DNA from 2 places in the Nonomuraea sp. LPB2021202275-12-8 genome. Region 1 is predicted to be linked to the other one. Evidence: riboswitches for the same ligand, from Rfam matches in the RefSeq annotation. Region 1 holds a riboswitch; the other holds the start of a gene.

What was found. Region 1 has a riboswitch for S-adenosylmethionine ahead of V5E28_RS15110 (aminotransferase class V-fold PLP-dependent enzyme). Riboswitches for the same ligand answer to the same signal wherever they lie in the genome.
Region 2: another riboswitch for S-adenosylmethionine. It lies ahead of thrC (threonine synthase); the one in region 1 lies ahead of V5E28_RS15110 (aminotransferase class V-fold PLP-dependent enzyme).

What each region holds. Positions count from the first base shown of each region.
Region 1 covers NZ_JBAHWD010000006.1:406,585-414,863, reverse strand. The annotation lists gene V5E28_RS15120 (NADH-quinone oxidoreductase subunit D) at 1-146, opposite strand, end outside; gene V5E28_RS15115 (DoxX family protein) at 268-948, shown strand; gene V5E28_RS15110 (aminotransferase class V-fold PLP-dependent enzyme) at 957-2,261, opposite strand; SAM riboswitch class IV at 2,307-2,422, opposite strand; gene V5E28_RS15105 (TerC family protein) at 2,543-3,271, shown strand; gene V5E28_RS15100 (cytochrome P450) at 3,271-4,461, shown strand; gene V5E28_RS15095 (SAM-dependent methyltransferase) at 4,472-5,434, opposite strand; gene V5E28_RS15090 (chaplin) at 5,589-5,810, shown strand; gene V5E28_RS15085 (Rossmann-like and DUF2520 domain-containing protein) at 6,120-7,010, shown strand; gene panC (pantoate--beta-alanine ligase) at 7,071-7,907, shown strand; gene V5E28_RS15075 (L-aspartate oxidase) at 7,989-8,279, shown strand, end outside.
Region 2 covers NZ_JBAHWD010000053.1:1,361-9,639, forward strand. The annotation lists gene thrC (threonine synthase) at 1-949, opposite strand, end outside; SAM riboswitch class I at 963-1,103, opposite strand; gene V5E28_RS45805 (RNA polymerase sigma factor) at 1,189-1,743, opposite strand; gene V5E28_RS45810 (alpha,alpha-trehalose-phosphate synthase (UDP-forming)) at 1,775-3,199, shown strand; gene V5E28_RS45815 (hypothetical protein) at 3,206-3,787, opposite strand; gene otsB (trehalose-phosphatase) at 3,822-4,610, opposite strand; gene V5E28_RS45825 (DUF3263 domain-containing protein) at 4,632-4,934, opposite strand; gene V5E28_RS45830 (SAM hydrolase/SAM-dependent halogenase family protein) at 5,047-5,853, shown strand; gene V5E28_RS45835 (hypothetical protein) at 5,981-6,553, shown strand; gene V5E28_RS45840 (S8 family serine peptidase) at 6,550-7,791, shown strand; gene V5E28_RS45845 (ABC transporter ATP-binding protein) at 7,784-8,279, opposite strand, start outside.

The DNA of each region.
Region 1 (8,279 bases):
GCGGTGGAGATGCGCTCGCCGTCGAGGGTGAGCCGGAGCCGGAGCACGCCGTGTGTCGACGGGTGCTGAGGGCCGATATTGAGGATCATGTCCTCGGTGGCCAGCTCTTTCGCGCCCGCTCCGATTCCCACCACGCGTTCCGTCATATGGCAATGCTGCCACCGGGGGCTGTGCTGATCCAGCGCGGGACTCGGTCAAGGAACGGTATGCCGACGCATCCCTTAGCCGGTCACGGGGAGGAATACCGGAAACGGGGGAGAAATCATCATGAAAAGGGTTGTTTTCGACATAGCTGCCCTGATTGCCAGGGTGATCATCGGCGTGATCTTCATCGCGCACGGGTGGAAGAAGTGGCAGGGGGGACTGGGCGCCACCGCTGAGGGGTTCGCCGAGTCGGGCGTGCCGATGCCACAGGTCGCCGCCGCGTTCACCACGGTCGCCGAGACCGTCGGTGGCGCCATGCTGATCCTGGGGCTGGCGGTACGGCTGGCGGCGCTGGCGCTGCTGGTCGTGACGATCGGGGCGTTCATCTTCGTGCACGCGCCGAACGGCATCTTCGTCCAGGAGGGCGGCTGGGAGTTCGTCGGCGCGCTGAGCGCGGCCTCGCTGCTGTTCCTGGCGCTGGGGGGTGGCAGGCTCGGTCTCGACGGGATCCTGAACGCGACGTTCAAGAGGCGCTCGCAGCGGCGCAGGGCCGAGCAGGACCTGGCCGACCACGCCCCGCCCACCTCGCACGACCGTCCGGCGGAGGAATACCGGGACGACACGCAGCCCCTGCACAGGGACCAGACCGGCTACCGCGACGACACGCCGCCCGAACAGCGGCACAACGTGCCGAGGCAGCCTTCGGGTCCCAGATCCGGCGGGCTGAGCGACGAGGACATGCGGGACGTCGACGCCCTGGTCGGTGACGAGCAGACCAGGCCGCCCAAGCCGCCCAACCGCTGACACGGGCCTCAGCGGGCCAGGAGATCCCGGAGCGCCTCGACGAGCCGGTCCACGTGCTCCTGCGTGGTGCCGATGCCGATCGAGGCGCGCACGGCCGACGCGGTGTCGTCCTCGCAGCCGCCGTCGGCGGTGCCGAGCAGGTGCCGTACGAACGGGTGCGCGCAGAACTTTCCGTCGCGCACCCCGATCCCGTACTCGCCCGACAGCACCTCGGCGACCTCGCGGGCGGAGTAGCCGTCGACGATGAAGGAGACGATGCCCACCCGCGGGTGGTCGGGTCCCCACAGTGACAGCTCCCGCACGCCCGCGATCGAGGCCAGGTTCGAGCGCAGCCGCGCGATCAGCCGCTCCTCCTCCCGGACCAGCGCCGTCCAGCCGGTGGCGGTGAGCGCGTCGCAGGCGGCGGCCAGCGCGATGGCGCCCAGCACGTTCGGGGTCCCGGCCTCGTGCCGGGGCTCCGGGTCGTTGTGCCAGTCGGTGCCCTCGCCCGCGTCCCCGACCGCGCGCACCGCGCCGCCGCCCTTGAGGTACGGCTCCCCGTCCGCCAGCCAGTCGCGCCTGCCCAGCAGCACTCCGGCGCCGAACGGGGCGTACAGCTTGTGCCCGGAGAAGGCGACGTAGTCCAGGTCGAGCGCCGTCAGGTTGATCGGCCGGTGCGGCACGAGCTGGGCGGCGTCGACCAGGATGCGCGCCCCGTGGCGGTGCGCGATGTGGGCCAGGGCGGCGATCGGCCACAGCTCGCCGGTGACGTTGGAGGCGGCGGTGACGACGAGCAGCTTCGGCCCGTCGATCCCGGCCAGCGCCGCGTCGGCCGCGCGGACGGCCTCACCGGGGAAGGCCGGGGGAGCCAGCCGTACGGTCTGCTTCCAGGGCAGCAGGGAGGCGTGGTGCTCGGTGTCGAAGACGACCACGGTGGTGCCCTCGGGCAGGCAGCGGGCGAGCAGGTTGGTGGCGTCGGTGGTGTTGCGGGTGAAGATGACGGCGTCGTCGGGCCGGGCGCCGGCGAAGGCCCGTACGGTGTGGCGGGCCTGCTCGTAGCGGGCGGTGGTGAGCTGGGAGGCGTATCCCGCGCCGCGGTGCACGCTGGAGTAGGCCGGAAGCGCGGCGGTCACGGCCGCGCTGACCGGCTCCAGACAGGGGGCGCTCGCGGCGTAGTCCAGGTTGGCGTAGCCGACCAGCTTGCCGCCCTTGACCGGCACCTCGAGGTCGGCGCCGAGCACGGCGGGAATGGTCCTGCCCTGCGGCGCGGATGTGGCGCCGGCTTCCCGCTGCGCGGGCTGGGCGGCGGTGCTGAAGATCGTCAAGGTGGACACGGCGAGCCTCCTGGGGTCGTCATCGGACCCCTGGAACAGCCACGGAGCCCGCGCTTGCCCGCCACACCTCGTGGCGGACCAGGTCTTCACCCGGGGCACCCCGCCGCGGACGCGAGGGTTGCCGGCCAGCGAGCCGGGGCTTGGCGCTGGCACTCATGACCTACGTCCCGCACTATAACCGACACCTGCCTGCCGATCGCAACCGCGAACTTATCCGGGGGCTCGATCGTTGCTACCCGGTACGTCCCCCGAGCGAAGAGGTAGGCACGATGTTGGACTGGGTGGCAGACCCACAGATCTGGATAGGGTTCTTCACCCTTGTGGCCCTGGAGATCGTTCTGGGCATAGACAACATCATCTTCATCTCCATCCTGGCCGGTAAGCTGCCGCCCGAGCAGCGCGACAGGGCGCGCGTCCTGGGCCTGGGAGCGGCCCTGATCAGCCGGCTGCTCCTGCTGCTGGCGCTGTCGTGGGTGGTCAGGCTCACCGAGCCGCTGTTCGAGGTGCTCGGCCAGGAGATCTCCGGGCGGGATCTGATCCTGCTCCTGGGCGGGCTGTTCCTGCTCGCCAAGAGCGTCACCGAGATCGGCCACAGCATGGACGCCGTGGACAAGGACGGCAAGCAGGTCGCGACGGCCTCCTTCGCCTCGGTGATCGTGCAGATCATGGTGCTCGACGTGGTGTTCTCGCTCGACTCGGTCATCACCGCCGTCGGCATGGTGGACGAGCTCGGCGTGATGGTCGCGGCCGTCGTGGTGGCGGTGGTCGTGATGCTGTTCGCCTCGGGGCCGATCAGCAGGTTCGTCGACACGCATCCGAGCATCAAGATGCTGGCTCTGGCGTTCCTGGTGCTGATCGGGGTGGTGCTCATCGCCGAGGGCCTGGACCAGCACATCCCCAAGGGCTACATCTACTTCGCGATGGCGTTCTCGGTCATCGTGGAGCTGCTCAACATCCGGATGCGGAGCAGGAAGACCAAGCACGAAGAGGTGCCTCCTAAGATGCAATAGTGCGCTTTGATCCCTGGAATCCCGATTTCGTGGCGAACCCGTACGGGGTCTACGCCGAGTTGAGGCGCGAGGCGCCCGTCAGCTTCTTCGAACCGACGGGCCAGTGGCTGATCTCCCGCCACGCCGACGTGAACACCCTGCTCAGGGACCGTCGCCTGGGCAGGTCCTACCTGCACGTGGCCACGCACGAGGAATTCGGCAAGGAGCCCGAGCCGGAGTTCCAGGAGCCGTTCTGGCGGGTGATCAGGGCGGGCATGCTCGACGTCGAGCCGCCGGTGCACACCAGGCTGCGCCGCCTGGTCTCCAGGGCGTTCACCCCGCGCATGGTCGAGTCGCTGCGCCCCCGCGTGCGGGCCATCGCCGGCGGCCTGGTGGACGCGTTCGTCGCCAAGGGCGGCGGCGACCTGATCGCCGAGGTCGCCGAGCCTCTCCCGGTGACGGTGATCGCCGAGATGCTCGGCATCCCCGAGGGCGACCGCCACCTGCTTCGCCCCTGGTCGGCCGACATCTGCGGGATGTACGAGCTCAACCCGGCCCCTGAGGCGCAGCACACGGCGGTCCGGGCCGCGTCGGAGTTCGCCGGCTACCTCAAGGAGCTGGCCCGCGAGCGCGCGGCCAGGCCCGGCGACGACCTGATCAGCGCGCTCGCCCAGATCGACGAGCTCACGCAGGACGAGCTGGTCGGCACCTGCGTGCTGCTGCTCAACGCGGGCCACGAGGCCACCGTGAACGTGACGGGCAACGGCTGGTGGTCCCTGTTCAGGAACCCGGCCGAGCTCGTACGTCTCCGCGAGGATCGCGGGCTGCTGCCGTCGGCGATCGAGGAGCTGATGCGGTGGGACACGCCGCTGCAGATGTTCGAGCGCTGGGTGCTGGAGGACATCGAGGTCGGCGGCGTCTCGATCCCGCGCGGGGTGGAGGTCGCGTTGCTGTTCGGGTCGGCCAACCGCGATCCGGAGGTGTTCGACGACCCCGACCGGCTCGACGTGGGCCGCGTGGACAATCCGCACATCTCCTTCGGCGCGGGCATCCACTTCTGCCTGGGGGCGCCGCTGGCCAGGATCGAGCTCATCGAGTCCTTCGGCGCGCTGATGGACCGGGCGCCGAAGCTGGAGCTCGTCCGGGAGCCGGTCTGGAAGCCGGGCTACGTCATCCGGGGCCTGGAGTCGCTCGACCTCAGCGTGACCTGACGGCGGGCCTTCACCGGCTCTGGCTGAGCCAGCCGAAGCCGCCGAGACCCGCCGGGTCGATCAGCTCCGCCTCCTCCGAGGCCCGGGCCAGAGCCCTGAGATAGCCGCGCGGATCGGCATGGGCCAGGTCGAGTGGCGGTCGTGTGCCGGTGATCCCCAGAGCACGCAGCGCGATGCGCTGTGTGGACAAGCCTGTGGATATCGCACCGGCCTGCCGGCCCGCCTCGGCGCACGCGTCGAGCGCCACATGAGCCGTAATGTCGCAGGTGCCGTCGGGGACGGGCATCACCACCGCCCCGTCGCGGTATCCGGTGAGCGTCCCGCAGGGCGGCCGGTTATCCACAGGGTGTGCATAATCCACGGCGATCGCGCAACCCCGTTCGAGTCGTGTCAGGACCGCCGCCCAGGCCGCGTCGCGCGGCCGCCCGATCTCGGCGCGCGCGCCGGTGCGCGACAGCGGCCACCACCGTTCGAGCCAGTCGCGATCGGCCTCGTCCGGAGGGTCGCCCAGCCGCTCCTCGCCGGTCTCGGTGTCGACCATGACGAGCCTCGGCCCGCCGGGTGTCTGCTCGACGACGTCCAGCGGGACGTTGTCCAGCCACTCGTTGGCGATGGCCAGGCCGCTGATGCCCGCGGGGACGGCCGGGACCCAAGCGACCTCCGGCGGCAGGCCGTCGGGCCTGGGCGACACCTCGACGGCCGTGACCCGCAGCCTGCTGAGCAGCTCGGGGTCGGCCGCGCCCAGCACGCGGCGGACGAGCACGCCCTCGCCGGCGCCGATGTCGACCAGGTCGAGCTTGCCCGGCATGCCGAGCTCGGCGTCCACTTCCGCCAGCAGCGCCAGCACGGCCTCGGCGAACACCGCCGAGGCGCTGACCGAGGTGCGGAAGTGGCCTGAGGGGCGCTCACGCAGGTAGAAGCCGTTCTCGCCGTACAGCGCGCGATCGGTGGCGGCGCGCCAGGTGAGCCACATGTCTGGACTATCTCACGATCGAGCGATTACACGTTGGGTTATGCATTGACTACTCATAGTGGCAGACTTGCGCTAACGTTTACGCGTTGTCGCCAAGCGACTGCACATTGTCACGCTTCCTGCGGTCCTCGCCGCATCCCCGAGAGGAGCCTTCGTGTTCAAGAAGACCATGGTCGTGGTCGGCGCGCTCGCCATGCTTTCCCTTGCCGCCCCCGCTCAGGCCGACACCACCAGTGGCCGCAGCGGCGTGCTCTCCGGCAACCAGATCTTCCTGCCCATCACCGCGCCGATCAACGTCTGCGGCAACGCGATCGCCGTCATCGGCCTGGCCTTCGCCGGCTGCAAGGGTGGTGCGAGCGCTCACGTGCACCGCTGATGTGAGAGCTCGGACCGGCCGTGGCCGGTCCGAGCTTCACGTGTGGTCCGCCAGTCGGCGGTGGCGGCCACTGGTGCACCTCCAAGAGGTTCGCACACCGTGCGGGCGTCGGTCCTGGCGCGGACCCGGCGCCCGCTGCGATGCGATGAACCCCTCTCCTCATCTCTCCCGACAGGGGGTGCACCTTTTGTATGCCCTTGTCCGATTTGTCGGTAACGCAACATGCGGCAAAACCCCGGTCACATGTCTGCCCCGTCGCGGCCGTTACGCTGGTCGGCAGCGCCATCGGGTCGACAGGGGTGAGACGTCATGGACGCAGGTGATCGCCCGGCACGGCTGACTGTCGGTGTGCTGGGTTCGGGCAGGGTGGGCTCCGTCCTCGGCGCCGCTCTGGCGCAGGCCGGCCACCGCGTCGTGGCCGCGAGCGGGGTGTCCGACGCCTCCAGGCGTTGGGCGGCGGACCGGCTGCGGGTCGAGCCCGTCCGGCCCGACGAGGTCGTCAGGGCGGCGGAGCTGATCCTGCTCACCGTGCCCGACGACGCGCTGCCCGACCTCGTCGGCGGCCTGGCGGCGACGGGTGCCGCACTCCAGGGCAAGCTGCTCGTCCACACCAGCGGCGCCTACGGGCTGGCCGTGCTGGATCCGGCCGCCAAGGCGGGCGCGCTGCCGCTGGCGCTGCACCCGGTGATGACCTTCACCGGCAGGGACGACGACCTCAACCGGATCACCGGCTGCTCGTTCGGCGTCACCGCGCCCGAGCCGCTCCGCCCCATCGCCGAGGCGCTGGTCATCGAGATGGGCGGCGAGCCCGTCTGGATCGCCGACGCCGACCGCGCCCTCTATCACGCGGCCCTGGCGAGCGCGGCCAACCACATGGTCACCCTCATCGCCGAATCCTCCGAGCTGCTGCGGCGCATCGGCGTCGAGCACCCGGGCCGCATGCTCGGGCCGCTGCTCGGCGCCGCCCTGGACAACGTGCTCAGACTGGGTCTCGCGGGCCTGACCGGGCCGGTGGTGCGCGGTGACGCCGGCACCGTGCGCAAGCACGTCGACGCCCTGATCCTGAGCGCGCCGGAGGCGGCCGACGCCTACGTCGCCCTGGCCAGGCTCACCGCCGACCGCGCCCTGGCCGCCGGGCTGCTGAAGCCGGAGGAGGCCGAGCGGCTGCTCGACGCCCTGGGTGGCAACATATGGACCTGACCGCCGCCGGTCATGTCGTGGATCCGCCACGTCGCTGACCGCCGCTCCCGGAGGCCCCGCATGGACCTGATCGTCGCCAGGAATCGCACCGATCTGATCAAGGCCCGGCGCGACGGGTCCGTCGCCCTGGTGCCCACCATGGGAGCCCTGCACGAGGGTCACCGCTCGCTCATCCGGGCTGCTCGGGCACGCGCCGATCAGGTCGTCGTCAGCGTCTTCGTCAACCCGCTGCAGTTCGGGCCAAGCGAGGATTTTTCCCGTTATCCCCGTACATTCGACGCCGACCTCGACGTGTGTCGGGCAGAGGGCGTCGAGGTGGTGTTCGCCCCGGCCGTCCAGGACATGTACCCCCCGGACCGCCAAGTGAGCGTCAGCTCCGGCGAGATGGGGCGGATCGTCGAGGGCGCCTCCAGGCCCGGCCACTTCGACGGCATGCTCACGGTCGTGCTCAAGCTGTTCAACCTGGTACGGCCCGATCTGGCGGTGTTCGGGCAGAAGGACGCCCAGCAGCTCGCGATGATCCGGCGCATGGTCGCCGATCTGGACGTGCCCGTCGAGATCGTGGGCGTGCCCACGGTCCGCGAGCCCGACGGACTGGCCCTGTCGAGCCGCAACCGCTACCTGTCGGCCGCTGAGAGGCAGGTGGCGCTGGCGCTGTCCCGCGCCCTGCGGGCCGGCGCGGCGGAGCGGGTCCCGTCGAAGGTCCGCGCCGCCGCCCGGGCGGTGCTCGAGGAGGCCGCGCCCGAGCTGGAGCTCGACTACCTGGCGCTGGTGGACCCCGCGACGTTCTGCGAGGTGCCGGAGCTCTACTCGGGCGAGGCGGTGCTCGCGGTCGCCGCCAGGACCGGCACCACCCGGCTGATCGACAACGTGGTCATCGCGCTGAGCCCCGCCTGATCGGGAGCACCCCCGGGTATGGAACATCCTCTCGCACGCGTTATCGTCATTGTGACGAAATAGCCTCATCGAGGAGACCCCATGAGTGCACCGGCGATCCCCCTGCGGCTGATGGCCCCCGAACCCGGCTGGACCGTCGAGGCCGACCTGGTCGTGGTGGGCTCGGGCATCGCCGGGCTGACGGTCGCGCTGCACTACGCCGAGCTCGTGCCCAGGGCCAGGGTCCTGGTGGTCACCAAGGACGTGCTCTCCGCCGGGTCCACCCGGTGGGCGCAGGGCGGGATCGCGGCCGTCCTCGATCCGGCGGACAGCCCCGACGAGCACCTCAACGACACGCTGCTGGCCGGCGTGGGCCTGTGCGACACGCGGGCC
Region 2 (8,279 bases), on a different contig from region 1:
TGTCGAGCACGTAGGGGCCGTCGGCGGGGTTGCCGATGGCCAGCGACTTGGCGATGGTGTCGGGCTTGACCGGCTGGACCACGTCGTGGCCGGCCTTGTAGGCGGACGACACCGGCGAGCAGCCGAGCGCCTGAGCGCCGTAGATCTTGTACGGGGCGTCCTCGACCAGCCCCAGCTCGATCAGCTCCTTGAAGCCCTTGTCGATCTTCGTGAGCTGGGAGCCCGAGGCCACCGGGATGACGATCTGCTCGGGCAGCCGCCAGCCGAGCTGCTCGGCGATCTCGTAGGCGAGCGTCTTGGAGCCCTCGGCGTAGTAGGGCCGCAGGTTGACGTTGACGAAGCCCCACTTGTCGCCCAGCGGGTCACCGATGAGCTCGGAGCAGAACCGGTTGACCTCGTCGTAGGTGCCCTCGATGCCGACGATCTTGCCGCCGAACACGCGGGCCATGGCGATCTTGGCCTGCTCCAGCCCCGCGGGAATGAACACGCAGGCGTCGAGCCCGGCCCTGGCGGCGGCGGCCGTCACTGCGCCGGCCAGGTTGCCGGTGGAGGAGCAGGACAGCGTGTGGAAGCCGAAGTTGCGCGCCGCCTCGACCGCGATGGCGACCACCCGGTCCTTGAAGGAATGAGTGGGGTTGCCCGAGTCGTCCTTCACGTAGAGGGACCTGATGCCCAGCTCCCTGCCGAGGTTGCCCGCCTTGACGAGCTTGGTCCAGCCGGGGTTCATGTTCGGCTTCGTGGCGACGTCGACAGGCACCGGCAGGAGCGAGCGGTAGCGCCAGATGTTGGCCGGTCCGGACTCGATGGAGGCCCGGGTGACGTCGCCGAAGGAGTAGGCCGCCTCAAGCGGCCCGAAACACTCCAGACAGGCGAAACTGGGTCCGAGCGGATAGCGGGTGCCGCACTCGCGGCAGGAGAGAGCTTCGGCGGGACCAAAGTCGAGCGACATGAAGCGAGGCCTTCCCTCATCTTCGCCTGCGGCCACCCTGACCGCAGACCGGAATTGGCACCTGTCCCGGTCGGCCTCGCCAGGTCGCGAGTCACAAGCCGGGAGGGTTGCCGGGGCTTCGCAGGGCCGGTCCCTCCACCCCTCTGGATGAGCAATATTCAGTTGTTGCTGCTGAACCGGACTCTACCTAATCAATCGCGTGAACCGACCAGTCATCTCAGCATGCGGGATTCGCGGTCTCAACGGTAGTCCTCTCCCAGCGCCGCCTGGACATACTTGCGGGCCTGGTGGATACGCGATTTGGCGGTGCCGAGCGGGATCTTGAGCTGCTCGGCCACCTCGCTGTAGTCGAGCTGGACGATGTCGCGCAGCACCAGCGCCTGCGCCAGGTCGGGCTTGTCGGCCTCCAGCGCCTCCATCGCGTCGAGCAGGTCCAGCCGGGACCCGGCGATCACGCTGACCCGCCGCACGTCGGGCTTCTGCATGGGCAGCTCGTCGGAGCTCTGCTCGGCGGACCTGCGCTTCAGCGACCGGTAGGTGGTGCGTGCGCAGTTGGCCGTGACGATGTGCAGCCAGGTGCTGAACCTGGCCCGTCCCTCGAACCGCCCGATGTTGCGTGCGACCGCCAGCAGGGTGTCCTGGGCCGCCTCCTCCGCGTCCTGGTGGTAGGGCAGGATGCGGGCGCAGTGCCGCAGCACGTCCGGCTCGATCCTCCGCAGGAGCTCGCCGAGTGCGCGATGATCCCCGACGGCGGCGGAGCGGGCCAGTTCCTCGGTTAGCTCATCAAGCGCCATAGCTGGGATCCTAAGGTCGGAGGGAGCTTAAATGAACAGCATCCTGCTCGCCTCGAACAGAGGCCCCGTCTCGTTCACCGTCTCCGAGGACGGTGAACTGACCATGAAACGCGGTGGTGGCGGGCTCGTTTCCGGCCTCACAGGCGTGGCCAAGGACGAGGGCGTGCTGTGGGTGTGCGCCGCCCTGTCCGACGGTGACCGCAGCGCCGTGCGGCAGGCCCCCGGCGGCCGGCTCGACGACGCCGGCTACGACACCGGGGCGCTGCGGATGCTCGACATCCCGCCGGCCGTCTTCCACCGCGCCTACAACTCCGTGGCCAACTCCACGCTCTGGTTCGTCAACCACCTGCTCTACGACACCCCCAACGCGCCGCACTTCGGCACCAGGTTCCAGCGCGACTGGGGGTCCTACCGCGACTACAACGGGGCCTTCGCGCTGGCTCTGGCCGAGGAGGCCGTTCACGGCGCGCGCGTGATGGTGCAGGACTACCACCTGACGCTGACGCCGGCGATGCTCAGGGCCGAGCGACCCGACCTGCGCATCGCGCACTTCAGCCACACGCCGTGGGCGCCGCCCGAGTACTTCTCGCTGCTGCCCGACGAGGTCGCGGGCGAGGTGCTGGGTGGCATCCTGGGCGCCGACCACGCGGGCTTCCTCACCGACCGGTGGGCGGGGGCGTTCATGGACTGCTGCGAGGCGCTGCTGGGCGCTCGGGTGGACCGCGCGGGCCGCACGGTCACCTACGAGGGCAGGACCACCCGAGTCGGCGTGCACGGCCTGGGCGTCGACGGCAAGGCGCTGTGGGCGCGGGCCGGCGAGCCCGACGTCGAGTCGCACATGAGCGCGCTCCGGGATCAGGTCGGCGACCGCAAGCTCATCGTCCGCATCGACCGCACCGAGCTGTCGAAGAACATCGTGCGCGGCCTGCTGGCCTACCGCGAGTTCCTGGCCGCGCATCCCGAGTGGCACGGTCGCGTGGTGCACCTGGCGTTCGCCTATCCCAGCCGCCACGACCTGCCCGAATACCGCGAGTACACCGCCTCGGTGCAGCGCTGCGCGCAGGAGATCGAGGACGAGTACGCCACGGAGGACTGGGATCCGCTGATACTCAACGTCAACGACGACTACCCCCGCTCGCTGGCCGCCTACCGGCTGGCGGACGTGCTGCTGGTCAACCCGATCCGCGACGGCATGAACCTGGTGGCCAAGGAGGGCCCGGTCCTCTCGCCGCGCTGCGCGCTGGTGCTGTCGCGCGAGGCGGGCGCGGCGGCCGAGCTGGGGGCGCACGCGCTGGTGGTGAACCCCTACGACATCAGTGGCACGGCCGGCGCGCTGCACCAGGCGCTGGTCATGCCGGAGGAGGAGCGGATGCGCCGCCGCGACCGGCTCGAGTCGGCCGCGACGGCGCTTCCGCCGCAGAAGTGGCTGGCGGCCCAGCTCGACGCGCTGACCTGAGGCCGGTCAGCTCCAGTCGGCGTGCCGGAGGGCGGTGGGCAGCCCCCGCGTCTTCCAGTTGTCCACGACCAGGATCTTCGTCTGCGGCAGATACCACTCGCGGGTGGTGAAGCGCACCTTGGTCGACTTGCCGGAGAGAGTCCGGCAGCGGGTCTGGAACTCGTGGTAGACCGCCTTGTGCCCGGGCCCGAACTGGCGCAGCCCCTTGCTGTGCTTGAGCTGCTCACCGCGCTGCAGCTTGCCGTTCACCGGGCACAGCTGCACGTCCGAGGCGGGGTAGTAGCCGCCCCTGCTCGCGTTGTACGGCCCGAACCCCTCGGCTCCCAGCTTGATCGCCTTCGGCCCGAGGATCCAGAAGCCCCTGCAGTCCGGCATGAAGAAGCCGCCCTTCGGCTCGGCGCACTTGCCGGTGACGACGTGGATCCAGTCGGTGCCGCCGCCGTGGACGCGCCACTGGATCGGCAGGTAGAGGGTCAGGCCGTTGCGCAGCTTCAGCGGCTGGGGCGGGGCGGCGGCGGCGGCGGACAGCGGCGTCAGCAGGACGGCCGTGGCAGCAGCGGCCACTACGGCTAGGTATCGCTTGGGCATGCGCCGACCGTAGATCGCCGGACTTGCAAGCGACTCACGATCGGCTGAACGCCGACGTCAACTCCTTCAGCAGCGCCACCACGCCCTCGGGCCCGTCCACCACGATGTCCGCCCGCTCGGCCAGCTCCGTCACCTCGGCCGAGCCGCTGCAGACCGTCACGCCGGGCACGCCGGCGGCCCTGACCGCGTCGAAGGCTGCCAGATCGCCCAGGTCGTCGCCGGCGAACAGCACGGACCTGGCGGCCCGCTCGGTCAGGAACAGGCTGAGCGCGTGTCCCTTGTCCATGCCGGGCGGCCGGAGCTCCAGCACCATCCGGCCCGGCTCGACGACCAGCCCGTGCTTGGCGGCCAGCTTGGCGATCGGCTCGCGCAGCGTGGCCAGCGTGCCCTCGGGGTCGGGGCTGCGCCTGGTGTGCACGGCCACCGCCCGGCCCTTGTCCTCGATGGCCACGCCGCGCACGCCGAGGGAGTCGAGCAGGAGCGGCAGCTCGGCCTCGGCCCGGGGCACGCCGGGTGGGGGCGGCGGGGCGGAGATCCGGCCGTTCTCCCACCGTTCGAACCCGTAGTGGCCGAGCACCACCAGGCCCGGCACCCTCTCCAGGCCGGGGCCGAGGTGGAGGGCGGTGGCCGCCGGCCTGCCGGTCACGATGACCACCGCCCTGACGTGCTCACCCAGCTCACCGAGGACGGCGGCGGCCTCGGGGTGGATCCGGGCGGCTGCGGGATCGGGCACGATCGGGGACAGGGTCCCGTCGAAGTCGAGCCCGATCACGGCGCCCGCCGGGTCTTTCAGTATCGCTTCCGTTCCAGGGATGTTCTTCACGCGCCTGCCTTACCCAGCGGGTCAGGGGCGCATGCCGAAGCGCCTGGCCGCGCGCTCTCGCTGGCGCGTGGCGCGCAGCCTGCGCAGGCGCTTGACCAGCATCGGGTCCTGCTCCAGCGCCTCCGGCCGGTCGATCAATTCGCCGAGCAACTGGTAGTAGCGGGTGGTGGAGAACCCGAAGGTCTCCTTGATGGCCTGCTCCTTGGCGCCCGCGTAACGCCACCAGTGGCGTTCGAAGGCGAGGAGTTCGAGCTCACGGTCGGTGAGGGGCTGACGATCGGGTCCGGGGTTAGCACTGTCACCGCTGACCGGTGCAGTGTCCATGGTCTCCTCCTCGTGACGGGGCGCGGGCTTTCACACGCACGCGGCCCGTCGCCATCGTAATGTGCGCGAGGCGGGTGTTCACGGCGGATTGGGAGACGTACAGTCACCAAGTGTGACCTCAGTCATCACGCTTCTGACCGACTACGGGCTCGAAGATGGCTATGTGGCCGCTTGTCACGGGGTGATCGCGAAGATGGCTCCGTCCGCCCGGGTGATCGACGTGTGCCATATCGTTCCCTCGGGCGACGTACGGCGCGGCGCGGCGATCCTCGCGCAGACGATCCCCTACCTGCCCAGCGGCGTGCACATCGGCGCGGTCGACCCGGGCGCCGGCGGAGCGAGGCGTGCGGTGGCCGTCGAGGCGGGCGGCAGGGTGTTCGTCGGCCCGGACAACGGGCTGCTGTCCTGGGCGATCCACGCCAGCGGCGGCGCGCGGGCGGCGTACGAGATCCGCAACGAGGAGCACTTCCTGCACCCGGTCTCGCCCACCTTTCACGGCCGGGACGTGTTCGCGCCCGTCGCGGCGCGGCTGTGGGGCGGGCTGGACCCCGCGGAGCTGGGCCCGGCGGTGCCGCTGGACCGGCTGGTGTCACTGCCGGAGCCCACGTCGGTGCTGCGTGAGGGCGCGGTGGAGGGCGAGGTCGTCTCGGTCGACGGCTACGGCAACACCCAGCTGTCGATCGCGGCGGGTGACCTGGAGGCGCTGGGGGTGCGGGTGGGCGACACCATCGGCGTCATGCTGGGCCGGCGCCGCCTGTCGATGCCCTATCGCGAGACGTACGCGGCGGTGGCGCCCGGCGAGCTGGTGGCGTTCGCGGATTCGGCCGGGCTGATCGCGTTCGCGGTGCACTGTGGTGACGCGGCTCAGCGCCTGGGCCTTCCGCCGGGTGCACATGTCCGGCTTTCCCCCTCTGGCTGACACGAAAGCCACAGAAGGGCGATTACACGGCGTATCGGACTGTTTACCGAAGCGTCGGATTGAACCAACGGCCGCATGTCAGAATGCACGGCAGTTCGGGCGCCCCCTCCCCCCGTTCGAGGTCGTCGTGCATCACATCTACGTTGTCCTGATCTCCATCCTGTTCGCGGTCTGGTCGCCCGCGGGACCGGCCGTTCCCGACCGCTGGAGTTCCTGGCCGGTCTCGCGGGTCTTCCCGCCTGCCGTGCCCGGCACCAGCCCGTCAGGTGCGCGGGTCACCTATGTGCTGACGGGCGTGGCACCCGAGGCGCCGTGCCGGGCGGCCTTCCAGCCCGGCGCCGTCCGCGCGCTGCCCGCGTGCGTCACCGCGCTGCGCGCCACCTACGCCGACAGCACCTCCACCTTCGTCGCCACCGTCGGCATCGCCGTGCTGACCGGCTACGGCGAGCCCGCGCCGCCCGGCGGCTTCCGGCCTCCGACGGTGCGGCCGGTGGCCTTTCCCGGCGGACCTGCCGAGCGCTTCGGCGAGCGGCAGTACTTCACCGGGACCGTGGTCTCCTCGCACGAGCGCTACCTCGTGGCCACGGCCGCCGGATACGCGGACGGCAGGCCCTACCGGCCGGGAGACCGGGCGGGGTCCCGGCTGCGCGGCATCGCCCGCCAGCTCGCGGTCGAGCTGCACCGGAGCCTCACCGGATGAGCCGGACGCACCGGATCCGGCGCCTGCTGCCGCCCGTGATGCCGCTGCTGCTCCTGGTCTGCGTGGCGGCACTGCCCGCCGGCGGCGCGGCGACGACCGCGGCAGCCTCGGCACGGCCCCACGACGAGGTGGGCGTCATGGCCCGGGCCAGGCAGTGGCAGCTCCCCCTGCTGCGGCTGCCCGAGGCGTGGCAGGCGAGCCGGGGCGAGCGCGTGCTGGTGGCCGTGCTCGACACCGGCGTCCGGACCGACCACCCCGATCTCGGCGGCGCCGTGGTGCAGGGCCCCAACCTGACCGGCGCCTCCAGGCGCGGCGGCCCGTGGGGGCATCACGGCACCGCCATGGCCAGCCTGATCGCCGGCCGCGGGCACGGCGAGGGGCGCCGCCGGGGCGTGCTGGGCGTGGCGCCCGCGGCCGACGTGCTGTCGGTCCGGGTCACGCTGGAGAACTCCGATCCGCGGCGCGAGAAGCTGCGCTCAGATGGGGGTGACGCGCTGGCCAGGGGGATCCGCTACGCGGTCGACCACGGCGCGGACGTGATCAGCATGTCCCTGGGCGGGGGCAGCGGCGCGTGGGAGGGCTCGGCCGCCGCGGAGGAGGCCGTGCAGTACGCCGTCGGCCACGGAGCCGTGCTCGTGGCCTCCTCGGGCAACGACGGCGACACGGCGAACAGGAAGAACTTCCCCGCCGCGTACCCGGGCGTGATCGCGGTAGGCGCCGTCGACAGGAGGCTCAGGCCGGCGCGGTTCTCCAACCGGCAGGACTACCTCTCCGTGGTGGCCCCGGGCACGGAGATCGTCACCGCGGGCGCGTCCGGCGGCTACGTGGTCGGCGACGGCACCAGCTCGGCGGCGGCCATGGTGGCGGGCATCGCCGCGCTGATCAAGTCGGCCCATCCGGAGCTGTCGCCCTATCACATCCGCCGGGCCATCGAGCGCGGCACCAGGAAGCGGCCGCCCGGCGGCTACAGCCGCTCCTACGGGCACGGGGTGGCGAACGCGGCACTGGCACTGCGCGAGGCGAGACGGCTGGCAGGCGCCGCCTCGATGCCCGCCCTGCCGGGTGGCTACTTCGGCGACGGCCCGCCCACTGGGCCGCCCTCGTCCAGGACGCCGGTGGTGGTGGGCATGGTGCTGCTGGTCGCGGCGCTGTCAGCCCGGGTGGTCCGACGGCAGCGGCGCAGCGGAAAGCCCGCCGCGGGAAATCCCGCGGCGGGCCTGGGCCACCTGACTAGTTGACGTGGACCACGTCGTGCGTCTCGGCGAAGTGACACGCGCTCTCGTGCGTGGTACCGGGCCTGATCTGCAGCAACGGCTCCTCCGTCGCGCAGATCTCCTGCGCCTTCCAGCACCGCGTGCGGAAGCGGCAGCCGGACGGCGGGTTGGCCGGCGAGGGCGGGTCACCCTGCAGGATGATCCGCTCACGCTGCTCCCGGCCCTCGGGGTCGGGGACCGGCACGGCCGACAGCAGGGCCTGGGCGTACGGATGGGCGGGCTTGTCGTAGATGTCGATGTCGTTGCCGATCTCGACGATCTTGCCCAGGTACATCACGGCGACCCGGTCGGAGATGTGGCGCACCACCGACAGGTCGTGGGCGATGAAGATGTACGCCAGGTTGAACTCGTCCTGCAGCCGCTCCAGCAGGTTGATGACCTGCGCCTGGATCGACACGTCGAGCGCGGAGACCGGCTCGTCGCAGACGATGATCTCCGGCTGGAGCGCCAGC